2 regions of the Phycicoccus jejuensis genome follow, and region 1 is predicted to be linked to the other one. Evidence: predicted binding sites of a transcription regulator. Region 1 holds the regulator's gene; the other holds the start of a gene.
The links. Region 1 encodes HspR, which represses chaperone genes until heat shock. Its sites were predicted from a motif close to AAGTTGAGTCNNNNNGACTCAACTT; they were not measured.
Positions count from the first base shown of each region.

Region 2: a site for HspR is predicted at 5,032-5,056, ahead of LG324_RS14025 (Hsp20/alpha crystallin family protein). Genes of this name have one in related genera too.

Region 1 covers NZ_CP085209.1:4,108,753-4,117,042, reverse strand. The annotation lists gene LG324_RS19635 (hypothetical protein) at 1-741, shown strand, start outside; gene dnaK (molecular chaperone DnaK) at 1,135-3,024, shown strand; gene grpE (nucleotide exchange factor GrpE) at 3,021-3,638, shown strand; gene LG324_RS19620 (DnaJ C-terminal domain-containing protein) at 3,661-4,698, shown strand; gene LG324_RS19615 (heat shock protein transcriptional repressor HspR) at 4,713-5,174, shown strand; gene LG324_RS19610 (hypothetical protein) at 5,273-6,286, opposite strand; gene LG324_RS19605 (TspO/MBR family protein) at 6,438-7,247, opposite strand; gene LG324_RS19600 (ribonuclease E inhibitor RraB) at 7,326-7,592, shown strand; gene LG324_RS19595 (ATP-dependent Clp protease ATP-binding subunit) at 7,713-8,290, shown strand, end outside.
Region 2 covers NZ_CP085209.1:2,944,791-2,953,080, reverse strand. The annotation lists gene LG324_RS14055 (hypothetical protein) at 1-533, opposite strand, end outside; gene mtnA (S-methyl-5-thioribose-1-phosphate isomerase) at 607-1,653, shown strand; gene LG324_RS14045 (SatD family protein) at 1,700-2,389, shown strand; gene LG324_RS14040 (hypothetical protein) at 2,386-3,159, shown strand; gene LG324_RS14035 (class II aldolase/adducin family protein) at 3,167-3,796, opposite strand; gene LG324_RS14030 (dihydrofolate reductase family protein) at 3,833-4,405, opposite strand; gene LG324_RS14025 (Hsp20/alpha crystallin family protein) at 4,557-4,997, opposite strand; gene LG324_RS14020 (thioesterase family protein) at 5,169-5,939, shown strand; gene LG324_RS14015 (metalloregulator ArsR/SmtB family transcription factor) at 6,003-6,302, shown strand; gene LG324_RS14010 (cation diffusion facilitator family transporter) at 6,299-7,195, shown strand; gene LG324_RS14005 (molybdenum cofactor guanylyltransferase) at 7,192-7,770, shown strand; gene LG324_RS14000 (hypothetical protein) at 7,771-8,290, opposite strand, start outside.

The sequences.
Region 1 (8,290 bases):
CTGACCGAGGCCGTCGCCGACCTCGACCTCGACGGCGTCGGGGCGAAGATCCTCCGCGGCCTCGCCGAGGGCCGCACGGCGCAGGACGTCGCCACCGAGTACCTGCAGCAGCGGATGAAGCGCGTCGTCGACCGGCTGAACCGCTACGCGCAGGACGTGGCGATCGCGACCATCGTGCGCGAGCTGAGCTTCCCCGCCGCGGTGGTCGAGGCCTCCGACCCGGACGACTTCCAGGGCATCGTCGTCCGCTCGTGGAGCCAGGACGAGCTCGCGGCGAGCGACACCCACCGCCGCCTCGCCGTCGACGAGCTGATCTACGACCACGGGGCGGGCCATCGGGAGGCCTCCGCCTACAACTACGCCCTCCACGGGCACGTCTGGCAGCCGATCGAGGAGTACTGGGTCCCGGTGGCGGACACCCTGCCGCCGGGGCGGTGGCAGGTGACCGGCATCCAGCGGACCGGGCGCAAGCCCTTCATCAGCACCCTCGGCGGGGTGCTGCCCGACGGCAGCCCGTGGGCGATGTCGAAGAGCCGGGTGATGGACCTGCTGCGCGCCGGCACGCACACGTTCTTCGTGCGCGGCGAGACCGGTGCCGAGGCCGACGTCGTGACGACCGAGAACGAGGACAACCCCTACTTCCCCTACCTGGCGACGGTCGCGGACGCCGACCCGACGAACAACCTCTCGACGCTCCCGCCGTGCACGGTGGCCATCCGGCACACCCGCCCGGCGCCCTGACGTCGGGCTGGCCGGTCGGGACGGCCCCGGGACAGCGACAACCGCGCACGTGCGGGCTTTTCGTGGTCGGGACGGCCCCGGGCCAGCGGTAACCCTGCACGAGCGGGCTTTCCGTGGTTGGACGGCGAGGCGACAGCGACAACCCCGCACGTGCGGGCTTTTCGTGGTCGGGACGGCCCCGGGACAGCGATAACCCCGCACGTGCGGGCTTTCAGGCTGGGGTCCTGGTCGGGGGGAACATCCGTGCCCACCCGAGGGTTGAGCCTGGTGGACGCAAGTTTCGTCCCACCGATTTGTGCAGGATGGTCGGCGGGGCTAACTTGAGTGACAACGACTCAACCCGGTCCGTGGGCGCACCGCCCCGGCCCAGCACCACACCAAGGAGCACCACACATGGCACGTGCAGTCGGCATCGACCTCGGCACCACCAACAGTGCCGTCGCCGTCCTCGAGGGTGGCGAGCCCACCATCATCGCGAACGCCGAGGGCGGTCGCACCACCCCCTCCGTCGTCGCCTTCTCCAAGGGCGGTGAGGTCCTCGTCGGCGAGATCGCCAAGCGCCAGGCCGTGACCAACGCCGACCGGACGATCCGCTCCGTCAAGCGCCACATGGGCACCGACTGGGCCTCCGACGACGTCGACGGCAAGACGTACAACGCGCAGGAGATCAGCGCGCGCATCCTCCAGAAGCTCAAGCGGGACGCCGAGTCCTACCTCGGCGAGACCGTCACCGACGCCGTGATCACCGTGCCGGCGTACTTCGACGACCACGAGCGCCAGGCCACGAAGGAGGCCGGCGAGATCGCGGGCCTCAACGTCCTGCGCATCGTCAACGAGCCGACCGCGGCCGCGCTCGCCTACGGCCTCGACAAGGGCAAGGAGGACGAGCTCATCCTCGTCTTCGACCTCGGTGGCGGCACCTTCGACGTGTCCCTCCTCGAAGTCGGCAAGGACCCCGACGACGGCTTCGCGACCATCCAGGTCAAGGCGACCTCCGGTGACAACCAGCTCGGTGGTGACGACTGGGACGAGCGCGTCGTCGGGCACCTGCTGACCACGGTCAAGAACACCTCGGGCGTCGACCTGTCCAAGGACAAGATCGCGATGCAGCGCCTGCGCGACGCGGCGGAGCAGGCCAAGAAGGAGCTCTCGTCGGCCAGCTCGACGAACATCTCCCTCCAGTACCTCTCGATGTCCGAGAACGGCCCGATCCACCTCGACGAGACGCTGACCCGCGCCCAGTTCGAGCAGATGACCAAGGACCTGCTCGACCGCACGAAGCAGCCGTTCCAGAACGTCATCAAGGACGCCGGCATCTCCGTCGGCGAGATCGACCACGTCGTCCTCGTCGGTGGCTCGACCCGCATGCCGGCCGTCAGCGCCCTCGTCAAGGAGCTGACCGGCGGCAAGGAGCCCAACAAGGGCGTCAACCCGGACGAGGTCGTCGCCCTCGGCGCGTCCCTCCAGGCCGGTGTCCTCAAGGGTGAGCGCAAGGACGTCCTCCTCATCGACGTCACGCCGCTCTCGCTCGGCATCGAGACCAAGGGTGGCCTGTTCACCAAGCTCATCGAGCGCAACACCGCCATCCCGACCAAGCGCAGCGAGGTCTTCTCGACGGCCGAGGACAACCAGCCGTCGGTGCTCATCCAGGTCTTCCAGGGCGAGCGCGAGATCGCGCAGCAGAACAAGCCGCTCGGCACCTTCGAGCTCTCCGGCATCGCGCCGGCGCCGCGCGGCGTGCCGCAGGTCGAGGTCACCTTCGACATCGACGCCAACGGCATCGTCAACGTCTCCGCGAAGGACCGGGGCACCGGCAAGGAGCAGAAGATCACCATCTCCGGCGGCTCCGCGCTGTCGAAGGAGGAGATCGAGCGGATGGTCAAGGACGCCGAGGCGCACGCCGAGGAGGACAAGAAGCGCCGCGCCGAGACCGAGACCCGGAACATGGGCGAGACCCTCGTGTTCTCGACCGAGAAGTTCCTCTCGGAGTCCGGGGACAAGGTCTCGGACGAGCACCGCGCCCCCGTCGACGCGGCCCTCGCCGAGCTCAAGGACGCCATCAAGCCCGACAGTGGCGCCTCGACCGAGGACATCCAGGCCAAGATCGACCAGCTGAACAAGGTCTCCCAGGAGATGGGCGCGGCCGTCTACGCCGCGGCCGCCGAGCAGGGTGAGTCGGCGGACGTGCCCGGCGCCGAGGCGACCGATGGCAGCACCACCGGCGCCTCGGACGACGACGTCGTCGACGCCGAGGTCGTCGAGGACGACGAGGAGAAGAAGTGACCGACTCCTCGATGGACGACTCGGTGAACACCGAGGCGGTCAACGACGAGCCGCAGCGCGGTGAGGAGGCGGCCCCGGCACAGTCCGGGGCCGCCGCCCCCGGCGGGGTGCCCGCGGGCGAGCCCGCCGAGGCCCCGGCCGAGGGCGCCGCGCCCGCCGGCGAGGGCCACCCCGACACGGTCCTCGCGGCCGAGCGCCTCGCCGACCTCCAGCGTCTCCAGGCCGAGTACGTCAACTACAAGCGCCGCGTCGACCGGGACCGCGCCGTCGTCCAGGAGCGTGCGGTCCACGACGTCCTCGAGTCGATGCTCGCCGTCCTCGACGACATCCACGCCGCGCGCGAGCACGGCGACCTCGTCGGGCCGTTCGCGGCGATCGCCGACAAGCTCGAGGGCACCCTCGGGCGCTACGGCCTCGAGCGTTTCGGGGCCAAGGGCGAGGAGTTCGACCCGCAGCTGCACGAGGCGCTCATGCACGCCCCGTGGCCGGCCGGTGACGACGAGCTCCCGAGCGGCGCGAGCGCGACGACCGTCGTCACCGTCCTCCAGCCCGGCTACCGTGCCGGTGAGCAGGTCCTGCGTCCTGCCCGCGTCGCGGTCGCCGACCCCGACTGACAGCGACCGGAAGGAGGCGCCGATGGCCAGCCAGGACTGGTTCGAGAAGGACTTCTACGCCATCCTCGGCGTCCCGAAGGACGCCGACGCGGCGGCGATCAAGAAGGCCTACCGCAAGCTCGCGAAGCAGCACCACCCCGACCGCAACGCGGGGGACGCCGCGGCCGAGCAGCGCTTCAAGGACGTCGGGGAGGCGCACGCCGTCCTCTCCGACCCCAAGCAGCGCCAGGAGTACGACGCCGTCCGGTCGATGGCCGGCGGCGGCGCCCGCTTCCGCGCCGGGGCCGGCGGTCCCGGCGGGGCGACCGGGTTCGAGGACATCTTCAGCGCCTTCGGGAGCGGCGGGGCCGGCGGCAGCCGGGTCCGCTTCTCCTCCGGAGGGCCCGGTCAGGGCCAGCCCGGCGGCGAGGACATCAACGACCTGCTGTCGCAGATGTTCGGCGGCGGGGCCGGTGGTGCCCGTGGCGGCGACCCGTTCGCGAGCGGCTTCCGCGGCGCGCGCGGTCCCCGGCCGGGTGCGGACGTCAACGCCCGCACGACGCTCGGGTTCCGCGACGCCGTCGAGGGCTCGACGGTGACGCTGACGACCGCCGACGGCGCGCGGGTCACGACGAAGATCCCCGCCGGCGTGCGCGACGGCCAGAAGATCCGCCTGCGCGGCAAGGGCGGCGAGGGCGACCCCGGCGCCGCCAAGGGCGATCTCATCCTCACGGTGAGCGTCGAGAAGCACCCGGTGTTCGGGCGCGACGGCGACCACCTGACCGTCGACCTGCCGGTCACCTTCGCCGAGGCCGCCCTCGGGGCGACCGTCGCCGTGCCGACGCTCGACGGCACCCCGGTGCGCGTCAAGGTCGCGCCGGGCACCCCGAGCGGCCGCGTGCTGCGGGTCAAGGGCCGCGGCGTCGCCGGGCGCCACGGCACCGGCGACCTCCTGGCCCGCGTCCAGGTCGTCGTCCCGCAGCGGCTCACCGACGAGGCCCGCGCCGCCGTCGAGACGCTGCGCGACGCCGAGGGCGGCGTCGACCCCCGCGCCACCCTGTTCCAGCAGGCCGCGACCTGACCGGAGGTGCACCGATGGCCCGTCTCGACGTCACCGCGTTCGGCCCCGACGACGACACGCCCGTGTTCGTCATCTCGGTCGCGGCCGAGCTCGCCGGGATGCACGCGCAGACCCTGCGGCAGTACGACCGGATGGGTCTCGTCACGCCCTCGCGCACCAAGGGCGGCGGGCGTCGCTACAGCCAGCGCGATGTCGCCCTGCTGCGCGAGGTGCAGCGGCTCTCGCAGGACGAGGGCGTCTCGCTCGCCGGCATCGCCCGCATCCTCGAGCTCGAGAACCAGGTCGATGCCCTGCGCGCCCGGGTCGCCGAGCTGAGCGCGCAGGTCGAGGCGCTCGAGGCCGGCAGCGGGCGCACGACTCGGGTGTTCTCCGTCAGCCCGGCGGGCGACGTCTACGCGGCACGGCTCGGCGAGCGCCCCCGCTCCGCCGCGCGCGGCCAGGCGCTGGTCGTCTGGCGCGGCCCGCAGCGCCACTGATCCTCACCCCCGACTTCGTGCGAGCTGCGCCGCCCGACACGCCGTGGATCGGCGTGTCGAGCGGGTGAGCTCGCAACAAGCCGGGTGGGGGACCGTCGTCAGCGACGGGCCGGCAGGCGCGTGATCCAGTAGGAGGCGGTCGCCGGTGACGCGACCCCGAAGCGCGCGTTGACCGCCCAGAGCGCGCCGCCCGCGAGCGTGGCGGTCGACGGGACGTCGAGCGTCTCGTCGGTCAGGGCGCCGCGCCAGCGCGCGACCCATCCGCGGCGGTCACGACCGAGCCGGAGCACCGACACCTCGGCCTGGCCCGAGCCGCGCACGACGTAGAGCGTCGAGCCGGAGCGCTCGATGCCGTCGCCGCCGGTGATGCCCGGACCGCCCTGCACGTCGACCTCGCGGACGCGGCCGGTGCGGGTGTCGACGACCCAGAGACCGCCGGCCGTGCTGTGGTCGAGCACGGCGCTGCACCCGTCGAGGGCGCGGATGCCGTTGGCCGCGAGGTTCGTCCCGTCGTAGCCCGGCCAGTCACCGACGAGCGGCACGAAGCGCGGGGACGCGCCACGGACGGGCCGGCCGTCACGCCCGAGCCGGATCACGGTGAGCCGGTCGACGCGGGAGTCGGTGACCCACACCGCGTCCCGGGTGATGTCGAGGTCGTTGAGGAACCCACCGCCCGGGACGACGACGTCGGTGACGACGGTGCCGCGCCGGCCGTCGACGGCCCAGACGTGCGCCTCGGTGCCGACGTTGCCGACCGCCCAGACGAGCCCGGAGCGCGCGTCCCAGCGCAGGCCGCGCAGCTGCCGGCCCGTGGCGCCCGGCAGGAGGACGCGGCTCGTCCCGCGGCGCAGGTCGCCCGTGACGATGCGGCCGTCGTTGAGCGAGCCGACGTAGTAGGTCGTGCCGGGGCCGGAGGTGATGCCCTCGGGCTGGATGCCGTCCGGCAGCCGGACGGTCTCGGGGAGTCGGCCGCCGTGATGGCGTCCGTCGGCCGCCGCGGACGGCGCGAGGGAGAGGCCGGTGGCGCCGAGGACGCCGACCGCGCCCGCGGTCAGCGCCGAGCGGCGGGTGAGGGAGGTCGTCGGGCGGGCGGGCTGCGTCAGGGTGTCCATGGTCCACGGTGGCCCGGTCGTGCCGGGGAGGGCGCGGGGGAGTCCGGCGGGACGCAGAGCCGTCGAACCTCGTCCGGCGGCCGGTCCTCGTCGCGAACGCGGGTGAAACCGCCGGAGGAGACCGGCGGGTTCACACGCGTTCGCGGGAGGGTCAGGGGGTGGTGAGGGCGGGGCGGCGGACACGCGCCGCCGCGGAGAGGACGACGAGCGCGGCGACGACCGCGGCGAGCCCGACGATCGCCGAGCGCGGCTCGTCGGTCAGGCGGCCCCACGCGATCCAGCCCAGCCCCCACGCCATCGCGACCGCGACGGCCCAGCGGCCACCGAGGCGGCGGGCGAAGAGGACCCCGAGACCCGCGGCCACGGCGAGGACGACGACGGCGAGGACCTCCGCGACGAGACCGGAGGGGTCGATACCGCTCTCGATGAGCGTCGTCGTGACGTTGGCGACCGTGGCGACGGTGACCCAGCCGAGGTAGAGGCCGAAGGTGCCGTCGACGAGCACCGTCTCGGCGTGCCCGTAGGACGGGTTCTCCTGGAGCCGGCGCACGAGCAGGCCGAGCGTCAGCGCGAGCGCCACGATGACGACGACGCTGGCCCAGAGCCATCCCTGCTGGGTCACGAGCAACCATGCGGCGTTGAGGACCATCGAGACGGCGGCGAGCCAGCCGATGGCGCGGTGGCGGCGGTCGCTCGCCTGCTGCGGCAGCCACTGCCAGACCGTGTAGCCGAGGAGACCGATGTAGATCGGCGTCCAGATCGAGAACGCCGGCCCGGCCGGGGCGACGAGCGTGGCGTCGGCGGCCAGCGCCCCGCCCGAGGACTCCTCGACACGGGTGCCGATGACGCCGACCCCGACGAGGGTGCCGACGACGCAGAACACCTCCGCGAGGGTGACGCCCACCTGCCGGAGGCGGTCGGCCGAGGTGGGGGCGGTCGAGGTGACGGTCGCGGCGCTCATGCACCGACGCTAGCGGGGCGCTCGGGCGCCCGGCCGCGACAGCGGCGCGACGGGCGTCGGAGCGTCCATACTCGGCGGATGACCGAGCACCTCATCGTCTTCCCGGACCGCGAGACCGCCGAGGACGTGGCGGAGGGGTTGCGCGAGGACGGGTTCGACGACGTCCGTGTCGTCCGGGAGGCGCTGGCCGGCGAGGACGACGCCGAGGACCACGAGTGGGGCGTGCTCGTGCAGGAGGAGACGGTGATCGACGAGAGCCGGCCGGTCGCCCAGGGGCTGCGCGACCGCTTCGCCGCCCTCGCCGAGGAGCGCGGCGGCTGGTACGACCCCGACCCCGCGGGGTGAGAGGAGCGGGAGGGCGCGAACGGCTGGCGGGAGCACCTTGAGCGGAATACACTCAACTTTGGTGAGCGTTGCTCCGGATGACGTCACCACCCCACCGCACGACCAGGAGACACGACCCGAATGGAGCTCAAGCCGACGACGAAGGTCGCGGAGGCCCTCGCGCTCGCCCAGCGCGCCGCGCAGACCGCCGGCCACGCCGAGATCACGCCCGACCACCTGACGAGCGCCGCCGTGCGCCTCGACACCCCCCTCGCCGACGCGTTGCTCACCGCCGCCGGCACCGGCGCCCAGCACGTCCTCGGCCAGGCCGACGCCCGGCTGCGGGCCCTGCCGACGACGAGCGGCGCCACCGCGCAGCCGCCGACCTTCGGCCGCGAGGCCGTCGCCGTGCTCCAGCAGGCCGACACCCTCATGCGGGCCAAGGGCGACACCTTCCTCGCCCTCGACCTCGTCCTCCTCGCGCTCGCCGAGACCGGCCACCTCGCGGCGGTCGAGAAGCGCGGCGCGGCCGACATCGAGCGCACCATCGACGAGCTGCGCGGCGGGCGCACCGTCACCTCCGAGACGCAGAGCGAGACGGGCGAGGCGCTCGCGCAGTACGGCACCGACCTCACGCAGGCCGCGCGCGACGGCAAGCTCGACCCGGTCATCGGACGTGACGAGGAGATCCGCCGCGTCGTCCAGGTCCTCTCGCGGCG
Region 2 (8,290 bases), 1.2 Mb from region 1:
GTCGCGGCGCTGACGGCGCGCTCGGCCGGGCTGGCGGCGAGGACCTGCATCGCGAGGCCCTGGTCGCCGCCGAGCACGAAGATCCCGTCCGTCGCGGGGTCGGCGAGCGCGGTGGCGTTCGCGGGGTCGAGCGCGTCGGCCCGGTCGAGGAGGACGGCGAGGCGCGCGGTGCAGCCGGTGAAGCGCGCCGGCACGGCGCTCTCGCACGCCGCGCGCAGCTGCTCGGTGCGCTCGCCGGCGAGCTCGAGGTTCTCGGCGCGGTCCTCGGGGGCGTCGCCGTAGGCCGACGGCACGACGACGAGGTCGACCGTCGGTCCCGAGGCGCGGGCGGCGGCGGTGCGCGCGAACGCCTCCAGGGTGTCGGTCTCGTAGCCGCCGCCGATCGGCACGAGGACGTCGGCGACCCTCGGGTCCCCTCCCGCCGGCGGGTGCGACCCGGGTCGGGCGCTCGCGGCGGTGGCGCCGAGCGGGGCGAGGAGGGCGGTGGTCACGAGGGCGGCGCCGAGGACGTGCCGGGCGCGGAGGCTGGCCATGGGCGCACGCTAGCGGCGGGTGGCGACGCGCGCAGGTCCAGGAGCGGCCGGGACGGGCCCTAGGGTCGGGGGCATGAGCCTCCTCGCCCTCGAGTGGGATGCCGCCGCCGGCCGCGACGGACGCGGCGCCCTGCGCATCCTCGACCAGACCCTCCTGCCGACCGTGACCGAGCACCTCGTCGTCGAGGACGTCGACACGCTCGTCGACGCCATCGGGCGCCTCGCCGTGCGCGGGGCACCGGCGCTCGGGGTGACGGGTGCGCTCGGGGTCGTCGTCGCGATGGACCAGGCGGCGGACGAGGGGTGGGACGAGGATCGTCTCCGGCGCGAGGTCGACCGGGTGCGCGACGCCCGGCCGACCGCGGTCAACCTCGCGTGGGGCGTCGACGCCGTCCGACCTCTCGTCCCGCAGGGGCGGGCCGCCGTCCTCGAGGCGGCGCTACGGGTGGCGCGCGAGGACGAGGCGGCCAACCGCGAGCTCTCGCGCCTCGCGGCCGACTGGCTCCTCGAGCGCACGGGCAAGGAGCGGCTGCGCGTGCTGACTCACTGCAACGCGGGCGTGCTCGCGACCTCGGCGTGGGGCACCGCGCTCGGGGTGGTCCGCGAGCTCGACGCGCGCGGTCTCGTCGAGTTCGTCTACGCCGACGAGACGCGCCCGCTGCTGCAGGGGGCCCGGCTCACGGCGTGGGAGCTCGCGGCCGAGGGCATCCCGCACGCGGTCCAGGCCGACGGCGCCGCGGCGTCGACGATCATGCGCGGCCTCGTCGACTGCGCGGTCGTCGGCGCGGACCGCATCACCGCCAACGGCGACGTCGCGAACAAGGTCGGCACGCTCGGGGTGGCCCTGGCCTGCCGGGAGGCCGGCATCCCGCTGCTCGTGGCGGCGCCCTGGTCGACCGTCGACCTCGCGATGGCCGACGGCTCCGAGATCGAGATCGAGGAGCGGCCCGGGGAGGAGGTGACGATGCTCACCGGGGTGCGCGTCGCGCCCGAGGGGACGCCCGGGTTCAACCCCGCCTTCGACGTGACCCCGGCCCGCCTCGTCACGGCGGTGGCCACCGAGCGCGGGGTCGTCGAGCCCGCCGCCGGCGACCGGTTGGACGGCTCGTCCGACGGGTGATGAAGCCTCGCCCTTCAGATCGGCCACATGAAGGTATGATCTTCAGATGGCTGATCTGAAGTCCACTGCTTCACCGTGCGTGCTCATCGGTGACCTCGTCGCGTCCCGCGGGGCCGCGGACCGGCGGCGGCTCCAGGTGCGGCTCGAGGAGGCGCTCACGGCCACCGACGCGCGCTGCCCGTCGGTCTCGGGGCTGCGGACCACCGTCGGTGACGAGTTCCAGGGCACGTACGCGACGCTCGGCGCGGCCCTCGACGCCGCGCTCCGGGTCCGTCTCGAGCTGCTCCCGGAGGCCGACGTCCGGGTCGGCATCGGGCGGGGACCGGTCTCCGACCTCGACCCGGAGCGGGGGCTCGAGGACGGCCCGGGCTGGTGGGCGGCGCGAGCCGCGGTCGAGGCGGTCGAGGAGACGGCCGCCCGCGCGGCGACGCGGTGGCTGCGCACCGGCGTCCGCACCGTCGACGCCGAGGCCGACGCGATGGTCCGTGGGGGCGGTCTCGACGCGACCGGACCGGAGGCGGCCGTCACGGCGGCGCTGCTGTGTCGGGACCATCTGGTTGGCTCCCTCTCGGACCGATCCCTGCGACTCCTGCGAGGACTGATGGACCCCGAGACCACCCAGGCCGAGCTCGCGACCCGCGAGGGCGTCAGCGCGTCCGCGGTCTCGCAGCGCGTCCGTGGCGACGGCATCGGTGCCGTGCTCGCGGCGCACGAGCTCCTCCGGGTGTTGCCGTGACCTGGCTCGGGGTGTGGCTCCTCGGGGTCGGGCTCGCCGACCTCGTCCGGGGCGGCGGGGCCCATCCGTCGGCCGAGGGGCGTGCGCGCCTCGCCGGCGTGCTCGGGGTCGTCGGCGCCGCCGTGCTCGGCGGGCTCTGGTCGCCGCTCGACGTCGTCGTCCTCGCCGCCTCGCTCGTCGCGCTGCTGCTCTGGCTGCGCTGGTCGCAGCAGTCGCTGACCACCGGCAGCGGCCACGTCGCCGCCCTCGCCTCGCTCGCCGGGGGCGCGGTCTGGCTCGTCGGGCTCTCGGGGTGGGCCGGAGACGTCGGCGGCCCGCTCGCCGCCTGGCTCGGCTGGGCCCACGTCCCGGGGGTCCTCGTCGGCGTCGAGCCGGGGCAGGTCCTGCTCGTCGCCGGCCTGCTGCTGGCCAACCTCGCGACCGGCAACGTCGTCGTGCGCCTCGTCCTCGTCGCGATCGGCGCCGCGCGACCGAGCGGCCACGTCGCCTCGGCACCGGGGCCCGATGCGTCGGAGCAGCTGCGCGGCGGGCGGCTGCTCGGCCCGATGGAGCGCGTCCTCATCATCGGCCTCGGCCTCGCCGGTCAGCTCGGAGCCGCCGGGCTCGTCATCGCCGCCAAGGGCCTCATCCGCTTCCCCGAGCTGCAGAGCAAGCGCTCCGAGCGCGAGTCGGTCGACGGCGTCGGCATCGACGAGGTGACGGAGTACTTCCTCGTCGGGTCCTTCGTGTCGTGGCTGCTCGCGCTCGGCACGCTCGTCCTCGCCCGCTGAGGCCCGGTCAGACGTCGATGATGCGGCCCCGGTACTCGGCCGGGAAGTCGGCCGTCGTGTCGCCCGCGACGAGCAGCCGGTAGGTCATCGCGGCTGCCTCCTCGAGGTTGAGGGCGCGGCGCAGGGCCATCGGCACGGTGTCGCCGAGGGTCGAGCAGCCGTGGTGGGCGAGGACGACGGCGTCGTGGTCACGGGCCGCGTCGGCCGCCGCCCGGGCGAGCTCTTCGGTGCCGGAGGGGAGGAACGGCACCCGTCCGGCGGAGCCGAGGTAGTACTGGTGGTCGAGGGTCGTGAACCGGATGGGCGCCCCGAGCAGGTCGACGAGCAGGACGTGCTGCGGGTGGAGGTGGACGATGGCGCCCACGTCCGGGCGGGCCGCGTAGGTGCGGGCGTGCAGCTTCCACTCGACCGAGGGCCGCTCTGCGCCGCCGCGGTGCTCGCCGTCGAGCGACAGCTCGGCGAACTCCTCGGGACGCAGGCGGTCCAGCCACGTCCCGGTGCCGGTGACGACGAACGCGTCAGTGCCGGGCAGCCGGGCCGACAGGTTGCCGCCCGAGGCCTGGACGAGGCCGCGCTCGACGACGTGCCGACCGGTGTCGACGAGCTGCTCCAGGAGGTCGGCGCGGGTCGGGGTCACGAGGTGATCATGGCGCACGCCGGAGCGCGGGCCGGGTCAGGCGCGCACGTACCGCGTGAGGAGCACGCCGTGGGGGAGCGGGGTGCTGCTCGCGAGGCGCCACGCGGCGGGGTCGGCCGCGCCGCGCACGAGCGGCACGCCCTCGCCGAGGAGCACCGGGTTGACCTTGAGGTGCAGCTCGTCGACCTCGTCGAGCAGCTGGCCGGCGAGGTCGCCGCCGCCGCAGAGCCAGACGTCGAGCCCGTCTTCCTCGGCCTTGAGCGCCCGCACGAGGGCGACCGGGTCGTCGTGGACGACCGTGACGGTCGGGTCCTCGGGCAGGTCCTCGCGCCGGGTCACGACGTACTGCCGCAGGTGCGGGTAGGCGCTGGTCAGGCCCGCGTCGAGCGCGGGCTGGTGGGTGGCGCGACCCATGACGACGGTGTCGAAGTGCCGCGGCGGGGCGTCGACCCCGAGCGCGGCCCGCACGTGCGCCGGGCAGGTCTCCGGGTACTCCGCGAAGAGCGCCGCGAGGGTGTCGGGCGCGACCGGGAAGGCCGAGGCATCCCCGGCGGGGTCGGCGATGAAGCCGTCGAGGGAGGTCGCGACGTAGTAGACGAGGCGGCGCACGGTGCTCCTGGGGTCGGTGGTCGTGGTGCGGGGCCGGACGGCCGCCGTCGACCGTACGCGCACAGCCGGCCCCGTCGCACGCCGGTTGCTCGTGCGCAACGGACGGCGCCGCCCACGACCGTGGGCGGCGCCGCCGTGCGGACGCGTGCGCTCAGACCGTGGCCGGCTGCTTGGCCTCGGCCTCGATGCTGCGGCGCGAGCCGCTGTGGTTGACGCTGATCTTCCGGGGACGCGCCTCCTCGGCGACGGGGATGGTCAGCGTGAGGACCCCGTCGGCGTAGTCGGCCGCGATGCGGTCCAGCGCCACGCCGTGGCCGAGGGTCAGCTGTCGGGCGAAGGTGCCGGTCGGGCGCTCGTGCGAGAGCCACTGGACCTCGCCGCCCGGTGCCTCGCGGCGCTCGGCCCGGATCGTCAGCGTCCGGTCCTCGACGTCGACGTCGATCGACGCGGGGTCGACGCCGGGCAGGTCGATCCGCGCGACGAAGGCGTCGGCCGACCGCACGAGGTCCATCGGCATGGCGGTCGCCGCGGGGCGGAAGCTGCCCGTGAGCATGCGGTCGAGGTCGCGGAACGGGTCGAAGGTGGTGGCCATGGGAACCTCCTCGGGATCGGTGGCGACCGGAGTCGCCATGAGTGGTGTGCACTCAAGTTTACGCAGCGGTGTTCGCTCAGGCAAGGGGTTCGCGAGGACAGCAAGGCGGCGTTCGCGCTCGCGTGCATCGGCGTGCGTAGGGTCTGGAGGACCCGACGAGAGGACGACGGCGTGGCGTACTTCCACCGGCTGGACGAGCACACCTTCCGCGCGAGCGAGCACACCGGCGGCGCGTGGCGCGAGGACGAGCAGCACATCGCGCCGGCCCTCGGCCTCCTCGCCCACGTCGTCGAGCGCGACCGGGACGCGCGCCGCGACGACGGGCTCGTGCTCTCGCGCCTCTGCTACGACATCCTCGGGACGGTCCCGGTCGCCGAGGTGGCCACCGAGGTGCGCGTCGTCCGGCCCGGACGGACCATCGAGCTCGTCGAGGCGAGCCTCTCGCACGCCGGCCGTCCGGTCGCGCTGCTGCGGGCCTGGCTCATGGCGGAGCGCGACACGGCCGCCGTCGCCGGGACCGCGTTGCCCGGCATCCCCGGACCCGACGAGCTCCAGGCCTGGGCGCCGGGTGAGACGTGGCCCGGTGGCTTCATCGGTGGTGTCGAGGTGCGCCGCCACCTCGAGGAGCCGGGCCGCGGGTGGTTCTGGGTGCGGACGCCGGTGCCGCTCGTCGAGGGCGAGACGGTGGGTGCCACGGCGCGGGTCGCCGGCCTGCTCGACATCGCCAACGGGATGACGGTCCGTGCCGACCCACGCGAGGTGCACTACCCGAACATCGACCTCACGGCGCACCTGCTGCGTGAGCCCGTGGGGGAGTGGCTCGGCGTCGATGCGTCGATCACGTTCGGCGACAACGGCATCGGGCTGACCAGCAGCCGCCTGCACGATGCGAGGGGCCCGCTCGGGTCGCTCGCGCAGTGCGTCACGGTGCGCCCGCGCTGACGGGCTGCCGGGCCGGACGTGGCATCATGACATCTGAGCAGACGATCAGATGTCAGGAGAGACGTGGACGAGACGGACGAGATGGCCCGGGTCTTCCGGCTGCTCGGTGACCCGACGCGGGTTCGGCTGCTGCTGACGCTGCACGACGCGGGGGAGCTGTGCGTGCACGACCTCGCCGAGGCGACCCGGACGGCGGAGTCGACGGCGAGCCAGGCGCTGCGGCTGCTGCGCGCGTCGGGGGTCGTCGTCGGCCGGCGCGAGGGACGCCACGTCCACTACTCCCTCTCCGACGAGCACGTCCGCACGCTGCTCGGCGTCGCGCGCGACCACGCCCGGCACGGCGCCAGGGCGGCCACCGCGTGAGCGGCTCGCACGGCCACGGTGGGCACGCCGGCGGGCGGCACCGCTGGCGGCTGGCCGTCGCGTTCGGCCTCGTTGCGGCCTTCTTCGTCGTCGAGCTGCTCGCGGGCCTCGCGTCGGGCTCGCTGGCCCTCCTCTCGGACGCCGGCCACATGGCGGCCGACGTCGTCACGCTCGGCGCGGCGCTCGTCGCCACCCGGGTCGCGACGCGCGCGGACACGACCGGGCGGCGCACGTACGGCTCCTACCGGGCCGAGGTGTTCGCGTCGGGTTTCGCGGTGCTCGTCATGGTCGGGGTGTCGGTGTACGTCGTCATCGAGGCCCTGCGCCGCCTCGGCGCCGAGCCGGAGGTGGCCTCCGGGACGATGGTGCTCGTCGGGGCGATCGGGCTCGTCGTCAACCTCGTCTCACTCGCCCTCCTGCGCGGTGGGGCGGCCGAGAGCCTCAACGTGCGGGGCGCCTACCTCGAGGTCCTCGCCGACGCTGCTGGGTCGGTCGGCGTCATCGTGGCGGCACTGCTGGTGGGTGCGACCGGTAACCCGTGGTGGGACACCGTGGTCGCGCTGGCCATCGGCGTGTTCGTCCTCGTCCGTGCCGTGCACCTGGGGCGCGAGGTGCTGGCCGTGCTCGGCCAGCACGCCCCGGCCGGGGTCGACCCCGAGGCCGTGCGCACGGCGCTCGAGGAGGTCGACGGCGTCGTCGAGGTGCACGACCTGCACCTGTGGACGCTCACCTCCGGTATGGACGTCGCCACCGCGCACCTCGTGAGCGACGAGGCGGGGGAGGCGGTGCTGGAGCGGGCCGCCGGTGTCCTGCGCGAGCGGTTCGGGATCGCGCACGCGACGGTGCAGGTCGAGTCGCCCGGCGCCGCGGTCTGCCACGGGACCGACTGGTGACGGCGCCTCGGGAGGGCGTCCCGGTCGTCGTTCTCGCGGGCGGGTCGTCACGCCGCTTCGGGGCCGACAGGCTCGCGGCGCCCCTCGGTGGGTCGAGCGTGCTCGAGCGGGCGGTGGCGAGCATCCCGTCCGGGTGGCCGGTCGTCCTCGTCGGTCCTGCGCGCCCCTTGGCCCGTCCGGGAGCCCGATGGGTGCGCGAGGACCCTCCCGGCGGCGGTCCGCTGGCCGCGGTGCTCACGGGTCCCGCGGCGTGCGACGGCGACGTGGTCGCCGTGCTCGCCGGCGACATGCCGGCCGGTGGGGTGGTGCTGCCGTCGCTCGTCGTCGCGCTCGGTGCTGAAGAGACGGTGGGCGCCGCCGTCGCCGAGGACGACGAGGGCCGGGTCACGCCGCTGCTCGGCGTCTACCGGCGCTCGTCGTTGGCCCACCTCGGGCTCGGCACCGGCCACGGCGGCCGGGCGATGGCGCTGCTCGACGCGGGCTACGTCTCCGTCCACGTCGGGACGGCCGCGGCGCGCGACGTCGAGACGCCGCAGGCACTGGCCGAGGCCGAGGCCGACCTCACCGGGGGCTGATCAGCCCACGTTCGCCGACAGCGCGGCGTCCATCGCCCGGGCCTGGACCACGGTGAGGTAGCCCCAGCTGTGGTGCTCGAACCAGCTGGCGCCCATCCGGGCAGCCTCCCGGGAGGCCGCGAGGGCGACCGCCGCCGTGGGGCGGACGGTGCCGGCGGCCTTGCCGGGGGCGAGCGTGGCCTGGAAACCGATCGGGCGGCCGAGGTCGGCGCGCTTGTGCATCCATGAGTAGAGGTTCGGCGCGGTGGCCAGGCTGCTCGCGGCGGCGGTCCAGTCGCCGGCGCCCCAGCCGTAGTCCGTGAAGACCACGCGGCTGCCGTACTCGGCGTCCCAGGCGTTGGCGAGCGTGCGCCCCTCCGCCCAGCTGCCCTTCTCGCCACCCGCCACCGGCCAGCTGAGACGGCTGTGGAGGGGCATCTCGACGACGGTGTGCGGGAAGGCGCCGACGGTGGCGGCAAGGCCGGCTTCCTGCGCGGCGACGGCCTTGTCTTTGGTCAGGCCGGCACGGTGGAGCGCGGCG